3 regions of the Pseudoalteromonas sp. MEBiC 03485 genome follow, and region 2 is predicted to be linked to each of the others. Evidence: predicted binding sites of a transcription regulator. Region 2 holds the regulator's gene; each other region holds the start of a gene.
The links. Region 2 encodes MetJ, which represses methionine synthesis genes. Its sites were predicted from a motif close to TAGACGTCTAGACGTCTA; they were not measured.
Positions count from the first base shown of each region.

Region 1: the regulator MetJ is predicted to act here: its motif matches at 5,428-5,445, upstream of metA (homoserine O-succinyltransferase).
Region 3: the regulator MetJ is predicted to act here: its motif matches at 2,208-2,225, upstream of metK (methionine adenosyltransferase).

Region 1 is NZ_SGBT01000001.1:3,621,547-3,628,993, forward strand. Features, by position in the region: gene EVU92_RS16685 (GGDEF domain-containing protein) at 1-509, opposite strand, end outside; gene metH (methionine synthase) at 719-3,349, opposite strand; gene EVU92_RS16695 (homocysteine S-methyltransferase family protein) at 3,359-4,426, opposite strand; gene metA (homoserine O-succinyltransferase) at 4,416-5,363, opposite strand; gene ettA (energy-dependent translational throttle protein EttA) at 5,610-7,283, shown strand; gene EVU92_RS16710 (PilZ domain-containing protein) at 7,399-7,447, shown strand, end outside.
Region 2 is NZ_SGBT01000001.1:429,103-436,549, reverse strand. Features, by position in the region: gene hslV (ATP-dependent protease subunit HslV) at 1-79, opposite strand, end outside; gene EVU92_RS01985 (SPOR domain-containing protein) at 160-687, opposite strand; gene priA (primosomal protein N') at 703-2,883, opposite strand; gene rpmE (50S ribosomal protein L31) at 3,117-3,332, shown strand; gene EVU92_RS01970 (malic enzyme-like NAD(P)-binding protein) at 3,905-5,146, shown strand; gene metJ (met regulon transcriptional regulator MetJ) at 5,246-5,566, opposite strand; gene metB (cystathionine gamma-synthase) at 5,791-7,050, shown strand; gene metL (bifunctional aspartate kinase/homoserine dehydrogenase II) at 7,056-7,447, shown strand, end outside.
Region 3 is NZ_SGBT01000001.1:1,626,322-1,633,768, reverse strand. Features, by position in the region: gene tkt (transketolase) at 69-2,060, opposite strand; gene metK (methionine adenosyltransferase) at 2,327-3,478, shown strand; gene EVU92_RS07520 (diacylglycerol kinase) at 3,538-3,942, opposite strand; gene EVU92_RS07515 (alkaline phosphatase family protein) at 3,950-5,932, opposite strand; gene EVU92_RS07510 (START domain-containing protein) at 6,031-6,684, opposite strand; gene EVU92_RS07505 (CYTH and CHAD domain-containing protein) at 6,689-7,447, opposite strand, start outside.

The sequences.
Region 1 (7,447 bases), 3.2 Mb from region 2:
TGCAAACTGTATTTATTACGGTAATATTCGTAGAAGCCGGCCAAAATACATAAAATCGAGAAACACAGCATGACCCGTGTAGGAAAGTAGTAGCTCGGATAACTGTAATAACCTAATTGATCGGTAAAGTAGAAAAGCACCGAGATAATAATGGCGAGTAATATAAGATCAAAGGCACCGCGCTTTAAGCCACGAATAAAAAAGGTCACGGGAGATACAATAAATAGCCATAACGGCCCTGTGCCATTGCTGCCACCCGAGACAGTTAAGAAGCACATCATTGCATAAAGTGCGTATAGCATGAGTACTGAGATAAATTGATCACGCCCCTTTATTAAAAAAGGCAAAGCAAAAATTACAACGCCAACAATTAATAAATAACTTAACGCGATGTAGCCATCTTGATAACTTGTGACCGACATCAACAAAGAGGTCACTGCACCAATAAATGCAAATACGCGTAAGAATCGCGCTTTATCTCTCTCGCTTGCATTCACAGTATCAATCACAATTCCACCTTAGACTCCTTGCTCAACCTCAATAACTTTAACACAAATATTTAAATTAGAAGGAAATTACCAATAATTAAGCTATGAAAATGCATTAAAGATAAAAAAGTATGATCAAAAAATGGGCACAAAATAATGGCAATATAGCAGTAAAAAAACGAGCCAGATTTGGCTCGTTTCATTTAAAATTTAAAGCTAATAACTAACTACTATTCAGGTTCATAGCCTAAATTAGGCGACAACCAACGCTCAGCTTCTGCAAGTGTCATGTTGGTCCGCTTGGCATAATCTTCAACCTGATCCTTTTGAATTTGCGCCACAGCATAGTACTTAGCTTCAGGATGAGAAAAATACCAGCCAGATACAGCAGCTCCCGGCCACATTGCGTATGAACTGGTTAGCTTCATACCAATACGCTGCTCGGTATCGAGTAACTGCCAAATTTTCTTCTTCTCTGTATGCTCAGGACAGGCAGGGTAACCTGGCGCTGGGCGAATACCTTGGTAGTTTTCACGGATAAGTTCGTCATTCGATAGATTCTCATCTACCGCATAGCCCCAATACTCTTTACGCACTTGCTCATGCAAATACTCAGCAAAGGCTTCTGCTAAACGGTCTGCAACTGCTTTAACCATGATCTTATTGTAATCATCTTGCTTAGCATCGAAGGCATCGGCAAGGTCATCTTCTTCAAGACCACCAGTTACCGCAAAGGCCCCGAAGTAATCAGGGGTGCCTTTTGGCGCAATATAATCAGCTAAGCAGTAGTTAGCAAAGTCGGTTTTTTCCGTTTGCTGACGCAAATGACACGATGTAGTTAAAAGCGTTGTACGTGACTCATCGGTATAAATCTCAATGTCATCCCCTACTCGGTTTGCAGGGAATAACCCAATGACACCTAGAGGTTGTAGCGCACCTGACTGCTCAAGCTCATCAAGCATTGCGTTGGCATCAGCGAATAAGCTTTTAGCTTGTTCACCAACAATTTCATCTTCAAGAATACGTGGGTACTTACCAGCGATTGACCACGTCATGAAATAAGGTGTCCAGTCGATGTACTGTCTTAACGTCGCAATCGAAACATTTTTAAACTCAGTCACACCCAACCTTTTCGGCACTGGTGGCGTGTAGTTGTCCCAATCAAGTTTAGCTGCGTTGTCGCGAGCACGCTGCAAAGTAACTGGTTTTGAACGTGGCTTTTTACGTGCTTGTTGCTCACGTACTTTTTCATACTCAGTTTTAGTTTTCTCTAAAAAAGCTGGCTTTAATTCTTTAGACAATAAATTAGAGACCACACCCACAGCACGGCTAGCATTATTTACGTAAACCACACCTTTATCATACTGCGGCTCAATTTTAACTGCGGTATGCGCTTTAGACGTTGTTGCACCACCAATCAGTAGTGGTAAGTCAAAACCACGGCGAGTCATTTCTTTAGCCACATGCACCATTTCATCTAGCGATGGAGTAATAAGCCCTGATAAACCAATAATATCGGCTTTCTCGTCAATAGCAGTTTGCAAAATTTTCTCTGCCGGCACCATCACACCAAGATCAATGACCTCGTAGTTATTACATTGCAGTACTACGCCTACGATATTCTTACCAATATCGTGCACGTCGCCCTTAACGGTTGCCATAACCACTTTACCGTTCGTTGCGCCTTCTTCTTTTTCAGCTTCAATGAAAGGGTCAAGATAGGCAACGGCACGCTTCATCACACGGGCAGATTTAACAACCTGAGGTAAGAACATTTTACCCGCACCGAATAAGTCACCCACTACGTTCATGCCATCCATAAGCGGGCCTTCGATAACTTCAATTGGCTTAGCTTTGCTCTTACGGCACTCTTCAGTATCTTCGTCGATATACTCAGTAATGCCTTTTACTAGCGCGTGTTCAAGGCGCTTTTCAACAGGCCATGTACGCCATTCTAAATCTTCAACTTTTTCTGCTTGGGCCATACCTGAGTATTTTGGTGCAAGTTCAACAAGTCGCTCACCTGCACCGGGGTCGGTATTGAGGATCACATCTTCCACTGCTTTACGCAGCTCTTCGGGGATATCGTCGTAAACCGCTAATTGGCCAGCATTTACAATACCCATATCCATACCCGCTTTAATCGCATGGTATAAAAACACTGAGTGGATAGCTTCGCGTACTGGGTTGTTACCACGGAACGAAAACGACACATTCGATACACCGCCCGACACTTTACAGTGCGGTAAGCCTTGCTTGATTCGACGCGTACCTTCAATAAATTCAACAGCGTAATTATCGTGCTCTTCAATGCCCGTTGCTACAGCAAAAATATTTGGATCAAAAATAATATCTTCTGGCGGGAAGCCAATATCATCAACAAGTATTTTGTAGCTACGCTGACAAATCTCGAACTTACGATCAGCGGTTTCAGCTTGACCGGCTTCATCAAACGCCATAACAACCGCAGCGGCACCAAAACGTTTTATTATTTTGGCTTGCCGTATGAACGGTTCTTCACCTTCTTTAAGTGAAATTGAATTAACAATGGCTTTACCTTGAATACATTTTAAGCCTGCTTCAATAACGTCCCATTTCGATGAGTCGACCATGATAGGTACTTTTGAGATATCAGGCTCTGATGCAATTAAATTTAAAAACTTTACCATCGCAGCTTTCGAATCCAACATGGCTTCATCCATATTGATATCAATCACTTGCGCACCATTTTCTACTTGTTCACGGGCAACATCGAGGGCAGTCTCGTAATCTTCTTCCATGATTAAGCGTTTAAACTTAGCCGAGCCTGTTACATTGGTACGCTCACCGACGTTAGTAAATACAGCAATTTGGTCAGTCATGTCGGTTTCCTAGTTTAAGTTACACGCTTCAAGGCCCGATAAGCGCATACGCACTTCAAGCTCAGGTAATTGGCGAGGTTTAACACCTTCAAGGCCTTTCGCAAACGCCTTTATATGAGCCGGTGTGGTGCCGCAACAACCACCTACAATGTTGATAAAGCCAGACTTGCCCCAATCAATAATTTCTTTTGCCATTTCAGGGGCTTCTAAATCATATTCGCCAAACTCGTTCGGTAAACCTGCATTTGGATGCACCGAGGTAAAGGTTTCACAAACACGGGATAACTCTTCAACATACTGGCGCAGTAAGTCAGGGCCAAGGGCGCAGTTAAGGCCGATTGATAGCGGCTTAATATGGCGAATTGAGTTATAAAATGCTTCTGTTGTTTGGCCTGATAAAGTACGGCCTGAGGCATCGGTAATGGTGCCTGAGATCATCACAGGTAAACTACGACCAGCCTGTTCGAATGCTTCTTCCACAGCGAACGAAGCAGCTTTTGCATTAAGCGTATCAAAGATAGTTTCAATCAAAATAAGGTCAGCACCGCCTTCCATAAGTGCAAGTGTTGACTCAACATACGCGGCCACCAGCTTATCAAAGTTGATATTTCGATAACCGGGATCGTTTACATCTGGCGAAATAGAACAGGTTTTTGATGTTGGTCCAAGTACGCCTGCAACATAACGAGGCTTGCTTGGATCTTTTGCTTCAAACTCATCACATACGCTGCGTGCAAGCTTAGCTGACTCTAGGTTGATTTCGCGGCTAAGGCTAGCCATGTCGTAATCTTCCATCGAAATAGTCGTGGCATTAAAAGTATTGGTTTCGATGATATCGGCACCGGCTTCTAAGTAAGCACGGTGAATATCAGCAATGATTTTTGGCTGAGTCAGGCTTAATAAGTCGTTATTGCCTTTAATAAGTACATGCCAGTCTTTAAAGCGCTCACCGCGATAATCCTGTTCTTCTAATTTATGTTCTTGGATCATGGTGCCCATCGCGCCATCGAGGATTAAAATTCGCTGTTTTAGCGCCTCGGTTAATTGTTCGCGTTTATTCACTGCATTACTCGGCATAGTTGTTAGTCCTTACATCTTGGCTAACTAAGTTAATATCATACGGTGTAGTTTGGTACACATAATAGTTTAACCAATTCGAAAACAATAAAAAGGCATGGCTTTGCCACGTTTTCGACGGTTCGTTATCTGGGTTATCGTCAGGGAAGTAGTTTTCTGGCTTAGGCGCATCAGCTGATTTTTCTTGGTCACGCAAATACTCCCCTTTTAGGGTATGGGCATCGTACTCTGGATGGCCCGTAATATATACTTGGCTACCTGATTTATTTTTAATTAAATAGGCACCTACTCGCTCAGAGCCTGCTAACACAACCAGCTCATCGCAGGCATTGATCTTCTCGATATCAATATGACCATAGCGAGAATGTGGCACTAAAAAGGTGTCATCAAAGCCTCGGGTAAGTGCCGCATGATCAAAATAACTTTTATGGGTAAATACGCCACTGAGTTTATTTGGTTTCAGATCACGCTTCAGACCATAGTGATGATAAAGCCCAGCATGGGCCGCCCAACACGAAAACAACGTAGACGTAACATGCTGCTCTGCCCAATCTAAAATAACTTTTAGTTCATCCCAGTAAGCAACTTCGTCATACTCTAAATGAGCAAGCGGCGCGCCTGTTATGATCATGGCATCGTAGTTATTATCTTTCACTTCTGAAAAATAACGATAGAAAGTATCCATGTGCTGCTCAGAGTTACTACTCGTGCGATGAGTATCCAACCTCAACAACTCAACATTAACTTGTAACGGTGAGTTAGCTAATAATCGAATAAATTGCACTTCGGTTTCAACTTTGTTTGGCATTAAGTTTAAGATAGCCAAACGCATTGGACGAATCTCTTGCGTTTTAGCACGACTTTTTGGCATTACAAACACGTTCTCTTGACGTAATTTTGCAATGGCTGGCAATTCATCTTTTACTGTAATGGGCATAGCTGGCTCCGAGCACACTTATCTGACTGCTAATTATGAACGGATAGTTAGAAATTTCAACCTCTAGATGTTTAGATGTCCAAATGAAGTGATATTTCTGAGTGGTCATTAATTAAAATGTATGACTTTTTGAGTAAATAACACCTTGATATTAAGCCTATCATAAACGCTGAATTCTGTATTTTGAGGTAGTTTGGGTATACAATACTTGCTGTTAATTTTTCTTATAAATTGAAGGCTCCTTTCATGGTGTTACCAGATAAGTTTATATTCTCGATGAGTCGAGTTTCTAAGGTTGTGCCACCTAAGCGCACTATCTTAAAAGATATTTCTTTACACTTTTTCCCAGGCGCAAAAATTGGTGTGCTAGGTCTAAACGGTGCAGGTAAATCAACGTTACTTCGCATTATGGCTGGTGTTGATCAAGACTTTGAAGGTGAAGCTCGCCCTCAACCTGGCACTAAAATCGGTTACTTACCGCAAGAGCCTGTTTTAGACGAAAGCAAAACTGTTCGCGAAACAGTAGAAGAAGCAGTAAGCGAAGTTAAAAATGCACTGAATCGCTTAGATGAAGTATACAACGAGTATGCAATGGACGGTGCTGACTTCGATGCACTTGCCAAAGAACAAGGTGAACTTGAAGCTATCATCCAAGCACACGATGGTCACAATATCGACAACGTGTTAGAACGTGCAGCTGATGCATTACGTTTACCACCTTGGGATGCAAAAATTGAACACCTTTCGGGTGGTGAGCGTCGCCGTGTTGCGATCTGTCGTTTACTACTTGAAAAACCAGATATGCTAATTCTTGATGAACCAACCAACCACTTAGATGCTGAGTCTGTTGCTTGGTTAGAGCGCTTCTTACACGACTACGAAGGTACCGTGGTAGCTGTAACCCACGACCGTTACTTCTTAGATAACGTAGCAGGTTGGATTTTAGAACTTGACCGTGGTGAAGGTATTCCTTGGGAAGGTAACTACTCATCGTGGCTTGAGCAAAAAGATTTACGTTTACAACAAGAACAGAAATCTGAAAAAGCACGTCAAAAATCAATCGCGCAAGAACTTGAATGGGTTCGTTCAAACCCGAAAGGCCGTCAAGCTAAGTCTAAAGCACGTATGGCACAGTTCTCTGAGCTACAGCAAAACGATTACCAAAAGCGTAACGAAACGAATGAACTATTCATTCCACCGGGTCCACGCTTAGGTGACCAAGTTATCGAAGTGAAAGGTCTGAAGAAAAGCTTTGGCGATCGCGTATTAATCGATGACTTAAACTTTGCAATGCCAAAAGGCGCTATCGTAGGTATTATCGGCGCTAATGGTGCGGGTAAATCAACCCTGTTCAAAATGCTAAGTGGTGAAGAAACGCCAGATAGCGGTGAGATCCTTGTTGGTGATACTGTTGAGCTTGCAACCGTTGATCAGTTCCGTGGTGACATGGACGAAAGCAACACCGTTTTCCAAGAAATCTCAAACGGCCAAGACGTATTAAAAATTGGTAACTTTGAATTCCCAAGCCGTGCCTATGTTGGCCGCTTTAACTTCAAAGGTAACGACCAACAAAAATTCGTTAAAGACTTATCAGGTGGTGAGCGCAACCGTTTACATCTAGCTAAGTTATTAAAAGCAGGTGGTAACGTGTTACTACTGGATGAGCCTACCAATGACCTAGACGTTGAAACATTACGTGCACTTGAGAACGCTATTTTAGAGTTCCCAGGCTGTGTAATGTGTATCTCGCATGACCGTTGGTTCCTTGACCGTATTGCTACACATATTCTTGATTACCGTGACGAAGGCCAAATTAACTTCTTCGATGGTAACTACACAGAATACGAAGAGTGGCTGAAGAAAACCTTAGGCGCAGAAGCGGCACAACCTAAGCGTATTAAATACAAAAAAATTGGCTAATTAGCTGATACTCAAAAAGCCCCGATTTAGGGGCTTTTTTGTTGCTATAATCATTTCTCTCACTAATTTCATAATGATCTATACTCATTAAGTTAATATAGGTGGAGATAAAGTTATGAATGAACGCAGAGAGTTTTCGCGGGTATTATTTTCTTGCCCTGCGA
Region 2 (7,447 bases):
CGGTATTACCAAGTGAAACTTGGCCGTCGCCACCAATAACGACCTTGTCGTCGCGGCGTACACTTACAATAGTGGTCATGATTATTCCTCATCATCGAGCGGCGAAGCCGCTCGTAAAAAGCGATTGATGAGGTGTTTATATGGGTGAATGAACTAAAATCAAGTCCAAAGCCAAATTCCGCAGCCCATTATTTTGATGCGTTTAAGTTTATTCTTGTCACTTTCGGCTAAACGTTTGGTTTCGTAAGGGCCTAAGCGCACTTTATACCAAATACCATTACTGCCTTGTGTTTTCTTTACCTCGGCAACTAAGCCTGCAAAAGCGATTTTTGCTTTTAATGTTTGTGCTTGTGCCATGGTTCTAAAAGAGCCGCATTGCATTACATAAGGGCCTTTTTGTTCAATCTCTTTGACCTCGACTTGAACTTCATGCTCTTTAATCTCCTTAATGAACTCAGGCGTTTTAGGAGGCGGAATGATAGCTTCTTCTTTTTTAACTGGGTTTGCTTGCTGCTCTACTAACTCAGGATCGGCATTATGTTTGATATACCACAAGCCGTAACCAAACCCGCCTACTAAGATAAGCGCAATTAAAACAAGAAAAATTGGGAAGGGCTTTTTTGCCGGGGCTTGTTTTTTATTATTTCGATTTGCTGGTTTTTTATTTATGTAATCGTGTTGTGCCATGATTCTTAATTGGCCTTAAATCATATCTATAGGATCAACATCTAGGCTCCAACGCACCTTTTGCGCTAATTTACTGGTACTTATATAGTCAACCATCTGCGCTAAATATTGGTGTAAGTGAGAGCGTTCCTGCGCCTGAATATGTAATTGAAAGCGATATTTACCTGCTACACGTTCCAGTGGCGCAGGTATCGGACCAAGCAATTGTATACCAGATACGTTCTGGACAGGAACCAAATCAGTTAAAAAATCGACCACTTGATTAATGTTATGCCCTTCTGCACGAACCATGGCCATATTAGTGACAGGTGGAAGCTGCGCATCTTCTCGCTCTGTGAGTGCATAGCGGGCAAAATCTTGGTAACCATTATTTACTAGGTCTTGTAGTAGTGGATGCTCAGGAAAGTGAGTTTGCAGTAATACTTGCCCTGGCTCACCACTTCGCCCAGCACGGCCTGCCACTTGTGTAACTAGCTGTGCTAAATGCTCTGTCGCGCGAAAGTCACAGGAATATAAACCACTATCGACATCTAAGATTAAAACGAGACTCACATCGGCAAAGTGGTGGCCTTTTGCCAACATTTGCGTACCGACTAAGATACGAGCACCACCTTGATTAATATCATCAAGTGCTTTCTCTAAGCTGCCTTTACGACGGGTTGAGTCGCGGTCAATACGACTAATCGGAATATCAGCGAAGGTTTGTGTTAAAAACTCTTCAATTTGCTCAGTGCCTTTACCATTTGGAAAAATCTGCGTGCTGCCACAATCTGGACACTGATGGGGCACCTGATGTTGTTCACCACAGTGGTGACAAATCATCTGGCCAATGGCTTTATGAAAGGTTGCACTGGTGCTACAACGTGAGCACTCACTTAGCCAACCACACTCATGACATATGAGGGTAGGTGAAAAACCTCGGCGGTTTAAAAACACCATCACTTGCTTGCCTCGCTCTAAATGTTGACGCATATAGGCAAGGCTGGCATGGGCAATACCAGCTTGTTCTGGTTGGCCTTTCATATCGATTAATTGGAACTGATTATCAGTGCTGGTTTGGGCGCGTTCAGTAAGACTCAATAACTGATATTTGTTATTAATTGCTTTGTGTAAGGTTTCAAGTGCCGGTGTGGCGCTACCTAAAACCAGTGGAATATTATGCTGGTATGCTCTATAAGCGGCTAAATCTCTGGCATGATAACGTAACGTGTCTTGCTGTTTAAACGAGCTGTCGTGCTCTTCATCAACAATGATCATCCCAAGCGATAAAAAGGGTAAGAAAATACTCGAACGTGTACCGATCACTATGGCACAACTGCCTTTTTCACAGAAACGCCAGGTTTGTAAGCGTTCATTGTCTGTTAGTGCTGAATGCCATAGCATTATTGGTGTATCAGGAAATCGGCGACGAAAACGGTTAACGGTTTGAGGTGTTAAGCCAATTTCGGGCACTAATACTAAGGCTTGTTGACCTTTTTTAAGTACTTCTTCTAGGCATTGCAAATACACTTCAGTTTTACCACTTCCGGTAACCCCTTCAAGTAAAAAGCTAGTAAAGCCGCAAGCTTGATTAATGCTGGTACAGGCAACGGCTTGCTCTTTATTAAGAATTGGTTTGTTTCCAACGGTCGGCACGCGTTGCTGCCATTGGTTATCATGTTCGATAAACTGAGTGATCAATTCTTTATCGAGTAGGCCGTCGATGGTTTTTTTTGTAAATCCGAGTGCTTTTAATTCAGTAACAGATGATTTGCCCGATTCGGCTAGCTGCTTTAATAAACTCAACTGGGTTTTTGCTTTTAGTGATGGAAGCTTTGCGCCTTTATCGGTCAGCTCAACCATATTAATACTGGTTTTATCTGGACATTCGCCTTGTCTTAAAGCAGCCGGAAGTGCCGTATGAATGGTTTCACCCAATGGGTAACAGTAGTAGCGGGCAGTAAATTTTAGCAAGGCTAGATGCTGCTCTGATAAAACTGGTGTGTCGTCTATTACATCAATAATAGCTTTAATTTTGTCTGCAGGAACTTCTGTTGATGTTTTTAGAGCGAGTACCACAGCGACCTTTTTTTGACTGCCAAATGGCACACGAACTCGCATACCTGGCTTTAAGTCAGGGCTATGCAGCAGCTGTTCAACTTTATAATCGAAGGTACGCTGTAAAGGGACTTTTATGGCAACTTCTACAAAGTGCATAACAACTCAACTGAAACAAAGATAGAAGGATAATGTACTAAAATTACTGTTAAAAACCTACCAACAAATACTGAACAACAGGCCACTTGATTATTTTTTTAGCGAAAGATGCATTTAAAGCTTGTCGCAAGGTCACTTGAGCTATAAAATACGCGGCCTATTAATTGTATTAACTGCGTATGGTGCCAGACTTCGGGTTTGGAGAGCGATACGGCCTTAACTAGAGGTTCCCTATGAAAGAAGGTATTCACCCTAAGTACGAAGCTATCACTGCAACTTGTTCATGTGGTAACAAATTCGAAACTAGCTCAACTCTTTGTAAAGACATCCACTTAGACGTATGTTCTGAGTGTCACCCGTTTTACACTGGTAAGCAAAAGATTCTAGACACTGGCGGCCGTGTTGATCGTTTCAACAAGCGCTTCGGTGCACTTAGCAGCAAGAAGTAATTTCTGCTGTTTAGTTAAAAGAAGCACCTTAGGGTGCTTTTTTTATACCTAAAATTCATTAAGTATACTTTGAACTCATCACTAACTTACCATCTTCACTTATTTCTTTTGCATAACTATTTCTGAGTGTTATGCCCACTATGTCGCTAATTGTGCAGACAAAGTGTAAACCCTTGGCTATATTCTTTTTTGTATAAATGCATACCAATCCGCAATAATACTTAATTAAGCGTATTGGTATCTAAAAGTTATTAAAAATAATAATTTTAAATAATTTCGTAATTAAATGCTGTGAACTTCGTTGAAATGGCGGTTTTAGGCTAATTTCGGCTATTTGCAGTGTTCGTGCATACAAAATACAAAAACACGTGCTTAAAAGGCCATAAATAGGTGAATTTTTATGTCTAATTAATCGCAACTATGCACAGAAATTGTGGGGAAATCCTTTAAAATTAAGCGATATAGCTTATAACAGGATAGACCTGATAATACTTGGAATTTTTATACATTACAGGTATCGTACTGATGCAAGCTCTCTCACTTTTTAACTTTTTGCAGGATACTATCGCGTTATGTCAGATTTTCGTGAACAAGCATTACATTACCACGCTCACCCCGTTCCAGGTAAAATTAGTGTTGAACTAACCAAGCCAGCCGAAACGGTTAACGATCTCGCTTTAGCTTATAGCCCAGGTGTGGCTGAACCGGTCCGCGAAATTGCTGCTGATCCAGCAAATGCCTATAAGTACACAGGTAAAGGTAACATGGTTGCGGTTATTTCAAACGGTACCGCAATTTTAGGTTTAGGTAACTTAGGTCCGCTTGCATCAAAACCTGTAATGGAAGGTAAAGCCTTATTATTCAAACGTTTTGCTGGCCTTGATTCAATTGATATTGAAGTAAAACACCGCACAACAGAAGATTTCATCAATACGGTTGCTAATATTGCTGATACCTTTGGTGGTATCAACTTAGAAGATATTAAAGCACCAGAATGTTTTGAAATCGAAAAAGCGCTTATTGAACGCTGTGATATTCCCGTTTTCCATGATGACCAGCATGGTACAGCTATTGTTACTGCTGCCGGTATGCTTAATGCCCTTGAAGTACAAGGTAAAGATATCGAAGATGCCATTATTGTATGTTTAGGTGCCGGTGCTGCCGCAGTTGCTTGTATGGAGCTTTTAATTAAATGTGGCGCACTACGTGAGCACATCTATATGCTTGACCGTAAAGGTGTGATCCATACTCGTCGTGATGACTTAAACGAGTATAAGCAACTATTCGCTAATAATACTGATAAGCGTACATTACAAGATGTTATTGCTGATGCTGATGTATTTGTTGGTGTATCAGGTCCTAACCTATTAACTGCAGATGATCTTAAGCTAATGGCTGATAAACCAGTCGTGTTTGCGTGTTCAAACCCAGATCCTGAGATTGCACCAGAAGTTGCGCACAGTGCACGTAACGATTTAATTATGGCTACGGGTCGTTCAGACTTCCCTAATCAAGTAAATAACGTGCTTTGCTTCCCGTTTATTTTCCGCGGTGCGCTTGATGTGCGTGCAACGGCAATTAATGATGAAATGAAAATTGCGGCAGTACACGCTATTCGTGGTATCGCTAAAGAGTCTGTACCAAATGAAGTACTGAAAGCGGCTGGTGTTGAGTCACTAGAGTTTGGTGCTGAGTACATCATTCCTAAGCCAATGGACCCGCGTTTATTACCTCGTATTGCACGTGCTGTTGCTGAAGCTGCAGTGGAGTCAGGTGTAGCGCAAATCGAGATGCCAGAAGATTACATGCGTTAAACTTAATTACTCAAATTGTATAACGCTAATAAAAAACTCAGCCTTGGCTGAGTTTTTTTATATCTGCGATTATCGGCGGTGATCCGATGGCCGAAATACTTATTCTGAATCAAGCACTGGGATATCTAACCCCATTTCTTGCATAATTCTTTTAACTTCTTCAGGTACTTTTTCAGGGTTGTCTTTACGAAGGTCGTCATCATTTGGTAATGGTTGACCTGTAAAAGCATGTAAGAAAGCTTCACACAATAACTCGCTGTTCGTCGCATGACGCAGGTTATTGATCTGGCGGCGTGTACGCTCGTCAGTTAATACTTTTAATACGTTAAGTGGGATTGATACGGTAATCTTTTTTACTTGTTCTGATTTTTTACCGTGTTCTGCATATGGGTGAATGTATTCACCGTTCCATTTAGCCATAAGTTGTTTCGTTGCCTCGGTTGTCAGTGATTTACGCCTTATTCACAGCGCAAGATGCGGAAATTCTATCTCTTTAAAAAAGATAGTCAAATACTAGTTATTTAGCCATCTAGTGGTGTAAATGTATAAACTTCTATGTGTGAGCGATAAATGCTTTGACTTCTCATATTTGATCATCTAACCTTTTAGACGTCTAAACATCCAATTCAGGAATAGGTGATGAAATGAGCGATAAAAATAAAGCGACGATTACTGTTCGTCACGGCATCGAAGCCGATAAACATCATGGCGCGGTTGTACCGCCAATTTACTTATCAACCACCTATTCATTTGCTGATTTTGATACTAAGCGCCAGTATGACTATGGCCGCAGCGGTAACCCGAATCGCGATATCTTAGCTGAAACCTTAGCAGAACTTGAAGGTGGCGCTAGAGGTATTATTACTGCAACAGGTATGTCAGCAGTGCATTTAGCGACTCAGCTATTAAACAGTGACGACACCTTAGTGATCCCACATGACTGCTATGGTGGTAGTTATCGTTTATTCACTTCGCTTGAAAAGCGTGGCCTGTTAAAACTAAAAGTTTTGGATTTAACGAAATCTGAAAATCTCCAAGAAATTTTATCGATTAAACCTAAGTTGATTTGGATAGAAACGCCAAGTAATCCAATCTTGCGTTTAACAGATATTAAAGCAATCACTAGTATTGCTAAGCAGTGTGATGCTTTAGTTGCGGCTGATAACACCTTCTTATCACCTGCGCTGCAAAACCCAATTGAGTTTGGTGTTGATATTGTTGTTCACTCAACTACTAAATATATTAATGGTCACTCTGATGTGGTTGGCGGTGCGGTGATTGCTGCTACGCAAGAGCTAGGTGATGAGCTTGCTTGGTGGGCAAATAATATCGGTATTACTGGTGCACCATTTGACAGTTACTTAACGCTTCGTGGTTTACGTACTTTAAATGTGCGTTTAAAGCAGCATCAAGAAAATGCTTTTGCGATTGCGGAGTATTTAGAAAACTCTCCTTTTGTAAGCCAAGTTTATTATCCAGGCCTTGCTTCTCACCCACAACATGAGCTTGCTAAAGCACAGCAACGTGGTTTTGGTGGCATGGTGAGCTTTGATATTAAAGGCGACATTAACGATGCAGCAGCGTTTTTAACCAGTCTTAAAGACTTTAGCCTTGCAGAGTCGTTAGGTGGGGTAGAAAGCTTGATTTGTCACCCTGCGACTATGACACACGCAGGCATGGAGCCTAAAGCACGCCTTGAAGCCGGTGTGGGCGATACTTTGATCCGTATTTCTGTAGGCATTGAAGATGTAAAAGATCTTATCGCAGATTTAGACCGTGTTTTCAATTTAGTAAAACCAGGTCAAGGCCAGCAAGTTGCTAAAGCTGAAGTAAAACAAACACAGCAAGATACACAACAAAACGCGTCATTTAAGTTAACGCCTGCGCATACGGCATTGTGGTAGAAGAGATGGTAAATATTGTTCATAAATTTGGTGGCTCAAGCTTAAGCTCTGCAGATCGTTATCATGCGGTAGCTAACATCGTTCTAGCGAATACAGAGCAGGGTGACTGTGTGGTTGTGTCGGCATCAGGTAAAACAACCGATACTCTAGTAAAACTTTGGCAAAGTTACCAGCAGCAAGATAGACAAGCAGTTAGCGATATTTTATTGCTTATTGATAACAATCAACGAGCCTTAATTGAGCAATTACTTACAGGCCAGAATAAACAACAGGCGTTGGCGCAGCTAAATGATGAGCTTGCGGTTTTAAATGAATTAATTAGTCAACAGCAGTTACTTGAGGCGCCTTTACTTGCCCATGGTGAAGTATGGTCGGCGCGCTTGTTGGCCGCTTACCT
Region 3 (7,447 bases), 1.2 Mb from region 2:
CTACGGGGCATAAAAAAGCCCGCGCTGTGGTTATACAGGGCGGGCTTTTAAATTTTAGCGGCTAAAGCTTAGAACAAAGCGTTTGCTTTGTTTACGATGTTTTCAACAGTGAAACCAAAGTGCTTGAATAGTTCGCCTGCCGGTGCTGACTCACCGAAGGTCGTCATACCAACTACTGCGCCATTTAGGCCTACGTATTTGTACCAGTAGTCTGCGATGCCCGCTTCAATTGCTACGCGGCGTGTTACGCTTGCTGGTAGTACGCTTTCTTTATAAGCAGCGTCTTGCTCATCAAATAAATCAGTTGAAGGCATAGATACCACGCGTACTTTTTTACCTTGTGAACGAAGTTCTGCAGCGGCATCTTGTGCAAGCTGTACTTCAGAACCTGTTGCAATAAGGATAAGTTCTGGCTCACCGTCACAGCTAAGTACGTAACCACCTTTTTTCACATCAGCTAACTGCTGTGCAGTTCGCGTTTGTTGCTCAAGGCCTTGGCGAGTGAAAATCAGTGACGTTGGGCCATCTTTACGTTCAATAGCTTGTTGCCACGCAATTGCAGACTCAACTTGGTCACATGGGCGCCAGTTCACTAAGTTTGGCGTTAAACGCATGCTAGCAATTTGCTCTACTGGTTGGTGCGTTGGACCATCTTCACCTAAACCAATTGAATCATGCGTGTATACGAAGATGCTCGGCTGCTTCATTAATGCCGCCATACGTACTGCGTTACGAGCGTATTCCATGAACATTAAGAAAGTAGCGCCGTAAGGGATAAAGCCTTTGTGCAGTGCAATACCATTCATAATCGCTGACATACCAAATTCACGTACACCGTAGAAAATATAGTTACCGCTTGCATCGTTTGCTTCTAAGCCTTTTGAACCATCCCAAAGTGTTAAGTTTGAACCAGCAAGGTCAGCAGAGCCACCCATGAATTCTGGTAATAATGGACCAAACGCGTTTAATGCATTTTGTGATGCTTTACGAGTTGCTGGGTTTGCTGGGTTTGCTTGTAACTCTTCGATGTAAGCTTGTGACTTTTCAGCCCAATCAGCTGGTAACTCACCATTTGTACGGCGTTTAAACTCAGCAGCAAGTTCAGGGTACGCGCTTGCGTAAGCGGCAAATTTTTCGTCCCAGCTTGCTTCTAGTTGCTTACCTTTTTCTTTGCCATCCCACTCGCTGTAGATATCAGCAGGGATCTCAAATGCATCGCCAGTCCAACCTAGGAACTCACGAGATGCTTTAATTTCGTCTTCGCCTAGAGGTGCACCGTGACAGTCATGGCTACCTGATTTGTTAGGTGAACCGTAACCAATCACTGTTTTACAACAAATGAGTGATGGCTTATCAGTAATGCTGCGAGCTTCTTCGATTGCGGCGCGAATTGCATCTGGGTTATGACCATCTACATCGCTTACTACGTGCCAGCCGTATGCTTTGAAGCGTGCTGGTGTGTCATCGCTGAACCAACCTTCTACTTCACCATCAATTGAGATGCCATTGTCATCCCAAAACGCAACTAGTTTACCTAGGCCTAATGTACCGGCCAATGAACAGGCTTCGTGAGAAATACCTTCCATTAAGCAGCCATCGCCCATGAATGCGTACGTGAAGTGATCAACAATATCGTGGCCTTCACGGTTAAACTGTGCAGCTAGCGCTTTTTCGGCGATTGCCATGCCCACTGCATTTGTGATCCCTTGACCTAATGGGCCCGTAGTAGTCTCAATACCAGGAGCGTAACCATACTCTGGGTGACCTGGTGTTTTTGAGTGCATTTGACGGAAGTTTTTAATTTCTTCTAGTGGTAAGTCATAGCCACTTAAGTGCAGTAGAGAATAGATCAGCATTGAACCATGACCATTCGAAAGAATAAATCGATCGCGGTCTGCCCACTCTGGATTCGTAGGGTTGTGCTTTAGATAATCGCGCCATAGTACTTCCGCGATATCTGCCATGCCCATAGGGGCGCCAGGGTGGCCAGATTTGGCCTGTTGTACTGCGTCCATTGATAAGACGCGAATAGCATTTGCAAGTTCTTTGCGTGATGGCATGAATTCTCCTACCTTTATGTATTTGCGCTGGTTGTTTATGAAGCCCCATTCTTACTTATTGTAAGGGTACAGTGCAATTAAAAATCCGCATTAAATGCAGCAATTATGGGCGTTTATTAAGAACAATACGTTATTAGTAATTTTAAATGGACGTCTAGGCGTAAAATTACTATGCAAACATATTTGTTTTAGATAAAATACGCCCCTTAATTTTTTAGCGCTATTACCGACGTTTGTGAAGCGCAATATTTGTGAGCAGAAATACAATGGCAAAACATTTATTTACTTCTGAATCTGTTTCTGAAGGTCATCCGGATAAAATCGCGGACCAAATCTCTGACGCGGTTCTAGATGCTATCTTAGAGCAAGATTCTCATGCCCGTGTTGCATGTGAGACTTACGTTAAAACTGGTATGGTGATGGTTGGTGGTGAAATCACAACTAGCGCTTGGGTTGATATCGAAGAAATCACACGTAAAACAGTACGTGAAATCGGTTACACGCACTCTGACATGGGTTTCGATGCTGACTCTTGTGCAATCCTAAACACTATCGGTAAGCAATCTCCAGACATCAACCAAGGTGTTGACCGTGCTCGTCCTGAAGAGCAAGGTGCTGGTGACCAAGGTCTAATGTTCGGTTATGCATGTAACGAAACTGACGTTTTAATGCCTGCACCAATCACTTATTCACACCGTCTAGTTCAGCGTCAAGCTGAAGTTCGTAAAAGCGGTGAGCTTAACTGGTTACGCCCAGATGCAAAATCTCAAGTAACGTTTGCATACGAAAATGGCAAGCCTGTTGGCATTGATGCAGTTGTTCTTTCAACTCAACACTGTGATTCAATCTCACAAAACGACTTAGTTGAAGCGGTAATGGAAACTATCATTAAACCGGTTCTTCCTGCTGAGCTTATCTCAAGCGCAACTAAGTTCTTCATCAACCCAACTGGCCGTTTCGTAATCGGTGGCCCAATGGGTGACTGTGGTCTTACAGGTCGTAAAATCATCGTTGATACATACGGTGGTATGGCTCGTCACGGTGGTGGTGCATTCTCTGGTAAAGATCCATCAAAAGTTGACCGCAGCGCTGCATACGCTGCACGTTACGTTGCTAAAAACGTGGTTGCTGCTGGCCTTGCTGATAAATGTGAGCTACAAGTTTCTTACGCTATCGGTGTTGCAGAGCCAACATCAATCAGTATCGAGACATTTGGTACAGGTAAATTAGAAGAAGCGCGTCTAATCGAATTAGTACGTGAGCACTTTGATCTTCGCCCTTACGGCTTAATCCATATGCTTGATCTTGAGCGTCCTATCTATCAACCGACTGCGGCTTACGGTCACTTCGGTCGTGAAGAGTTCCCTTGGGAGCGCACAGACAAAGCAGACGCACTTCGCGCAGCAGCTGGTCTGTAATAGGTTAGATAAAATAAAAAAGCGCTTCGGCGCTTTTTTTTATTTCTGGCTTATCTGATTTAAAGATAACTTATAATTTTTTCGTAAACTGCCACACCCCAGACTAAGGCTAGAATTAGCAACGCCAATGTCACTGCCGCTGAAGCCATATCTTTAGCACGCCCTGATAATACATGATACTCAATCCCTACTCGGTCAGTCAGTGCTTCTATTGACGAGTTAAGTAACTCGACGATTAATAGTAATAAGTAAGGAATAAACAGCACTAACCAATGATTCAACGACTGTGCAAGCACGACTGATAAAGGTAATAAACACACCCCTAGGTAGATTTCAGAGCGAAATGCGGACTCTTCTTTAAATGCCGCTTTAAATCCTTTAACTGAACATTTAGTTGCTTTAAAAATGCGTCCAATACCAATACCATTTGGCTTATTAACCAAGGGAATTTTTGGTTCTTTCATGCTTTTCCTACTGCTCGCCTTTTAGCAACAAGTGCCACGCTATGCCCATATATTGGTTATATGCGTTGAATGTTGCGTCATCTATTTTTGCAAAAGGTGTGCTTTGTTTGTTGTAACGCACATCATATCGCTGCTTTTCGTTGATCAAATGATATTCATAAATCCCCGAAAAGTCACCTCGCCATAATTGTTGTCCTTTGCGAGCTGTCTGAAAGCCAAAAATTGTCCGGTCTGTTGTTGGTGATAATAGTGATTTACCAACGCTATAGAATGCACTATTTGGCTTTGCCACCAAATTCAAAATTGTAGGAGCAATATCCATATGGCTGGCCAGCTGCGGTTCTGCCTTTAGTTGCTGTATAGCTTGACCATAAAAAACAATGGGTACATGAGTGAGTTCATATAAATTAGGCTGGTCATGAATGTAACGACGGCTGTAATGATCGCCAGTAATAACAAAAAGTGCATCAGGGTATTGCGACTCCATCTTATCAACAAACTCTCCAAGCATATGGTCCGCATACCAAAGGTGGCCAAGTGTATAGGGCGACAAAAGTTCTGAGTTTAACTCTCGTAATGCTGAAGGGTAATCATCAATAGACTCCAAGGGGTAGCCATACTGTTTTAAATTTAAATTAAAAGGTCCGTGATAACTGGTTGTCATTACAACATTAAAGGTATTTTCTTTCGCTTTATTAGCAACCAGTTCGAATAGTTGTTGATCATCTATACCCCACACACCTGCTGAACCTTTACCTCCCATGTCTGCTGCTGAATATAATCTATCAACACCTTGTGATTTTGCGTATGTCCCAATATTCTGCCAAGACAATAACCCCCCATAAAAAAACTGGCTGCGATAGCCTTGCTGTTCCAATTGCTCGAATAACGACATTGGACTAGCTGGTTTTTGTGGGCCAATCTTGCTCATATTAACGCCTGCATAAGGAATGCCGGATAAGATGCTTGAAAGCGAGTTCATTGTGCTACTCGCTGCAGGCAATGCATCTGGGAAATACAAACCTTTTTCAGCCAGTTTTTGTAACTGTGTTGTAAGACCTAGCCCAAAATACTTTTCTTGTAATGGCCACGAATCATAACTTTCCATTATTATAAGAAATATTCTCGATGGCTGCGTAGTAAGTACGCCAGTTGTAGTATGCTTTAAATTAATTAGCGGTTCGCTAATAGATTGATCATTAGCTAAATAAGGATTCTTGGAGTTAGCGCCATGACTCTGAAGTTCATTATAATCTCTGATTGCGTATATAAAGCTTCTCAACGGATTTATGACTAAGTTATTGGCGAAAGGATCTGGTGTCACTGCAGACCATTTGCGCATTGCAGGGCGAGATTCAAAAGACCCTCTTACAGCACAAATTGTTAAAACAACCATGATTATAACAAGCACTGTGCGCTTGACTTTACAATCCGTAAACAAATTACTCAGTACATGAAGCTGATGCCGATTAATCCAATTGCAAATGTTAAATGAAAAATACAATAAAACACATAATGTAATGACACTACCCCATGGTTTATATTGCATAGCGACTGTCTTGAGAATTGCGGCCTGATCGTCATGCAGCCCTTCAAACATGAAGTAATTAAACTGACTACCATACTCAGCTATGTAGGTCACACTAACAACACATAGTAACACGCTTAAACTAAGATATATCTGAGCACTGTAATGACGAACACTAGCAACCCAATGCGATTTTCGAATTGGTTGTAAGAAACAGTTAAAAATAAATGGAATTGTTAAGCAAACACCAGCAGCAGCAGAATCAAAGGCAAAGCCTGCTTTTAATGTCGTTGCAAATGTATCGAGTGTTAAAGGACTACTAAGATGGTCATAAAAATAGAATAAGAAAAACACTCTAAATGCCATAAATAAAGTGACACCAGCTAGCCATAACATTGCCAACCGAGTATTTTCCTCAACAAAGGCATACCACCTACTTGTAGCAAACGGCTTAAGTTCCATAAATACAATATCCCTGTAATAAAAACGAAACAGAGTGTATTTAAAAAAGGAACAATTTCAATCAATCTTTTGTAATTATATGTAATATTTTTGTATTACTACTCAAAATGAGGGCATGAACCGATACGGCTGGGTGATTTGATACGAGAAAATTGATTATTAGCTAATTGTTCTCGGAGTGCTTCTAGAGTTTTATAGACGCTTTTTAACGACACTTTATTACTTAACCAGCGGGGAATTGAGCCACTTGGATCTGCATAGGCTTGATGGCGTACCAACAAATTGCTTTGTTGCTCTTCTAAACGCCAATAAGCGGTAAGGTCTTTAATACGCACAATGCCTGCAACTTCGGCTTTTGCATACGGTTGGCTTTTGATTTGTAACTCTGTTTTGTGTTCATCCAAAGCATGATAACAAGAGTAACTCACTAAATCTCGGTCTGACACCGGCCAAGGCGAATTAAAATGGGTGTAAACAAGCGTTTCCGAGGGGCTTAAGCGCTCCATTAAAGTCACGCTTTTTACATTTTCAAGCCAATTTGGTGCATTGTCGGTATCACTTAACAACGCCATAAAGTCACTTGCTTTGGCATTTTTAACCAGCACAGAGGCATTAATTTCTACAATGCCAGTGTCGTGTTTTTTATAGCTAACTTTAATATCGTCTTGCTGTTTGTAAGTTTTCCATTCGATAGGATTAGCAAATGCCGATAAACTCAACCATGCTAACCCAATCCATAGGCCAAAGCGCATTGATTTACAGCCAGTAAGGGTCTGTATTAAATGAAGCGTGGCGACTTTGCTCCATTGCACTCACTAAAAATTCAGACTTTTGATCAAGCCATGATTGAATTTTTGTCAGCTCTAAGTCGTCTTGTCCTGCACATAATTGCTTTAAGTACTCAAGGGTACTTAATTCATAAATACCATGCGAGATATCGACCCACGGCATACGAAACTCATTTCGATCCTCTCTATCGAACAAAGCCCCTAAGCAGTTGCCGCTAAGTAATGAGTTTTCAAGACGCGTGCGCAGTGCCAAATAATCTTTATCTGTAAACACTTGCTGATCAGGAATGAGCTCGTGCATGTCGTGCCAATCTTTAGCAAATAAACGCTTAGCAATATCGGCAACCGGTTTTTCCGCAGCCTGAAACTCAGCTTGCCCCCATGATTTGCGCCATTGCTTTTCAATTAACCACGTCGTTAGCTGTAATAGCAAGCGGTTGTACCGGGTGCTATGGAATAGTGTTTCAATATCGTCAATGCTTGGCTGTAGTTCTTTTAAGTCATTAATAACCTGTGTGAGCTCTGGCGCACTGTTGATTTTTTTGTAGTATGCATGGCGCTTTGAGGTGTACGTTTTTAGCTGAATTGCATTTTCAACCCAAGCTAATTCACTTAATAACCACTTTAACTCAGTGCGCAATGATTCAGTGTCGTCTTTGCTAACAATGTCGTCAAAAAGCCAAAATGTATGACGAATTAAACGAATACCGTCGGTCACACGCTTAAG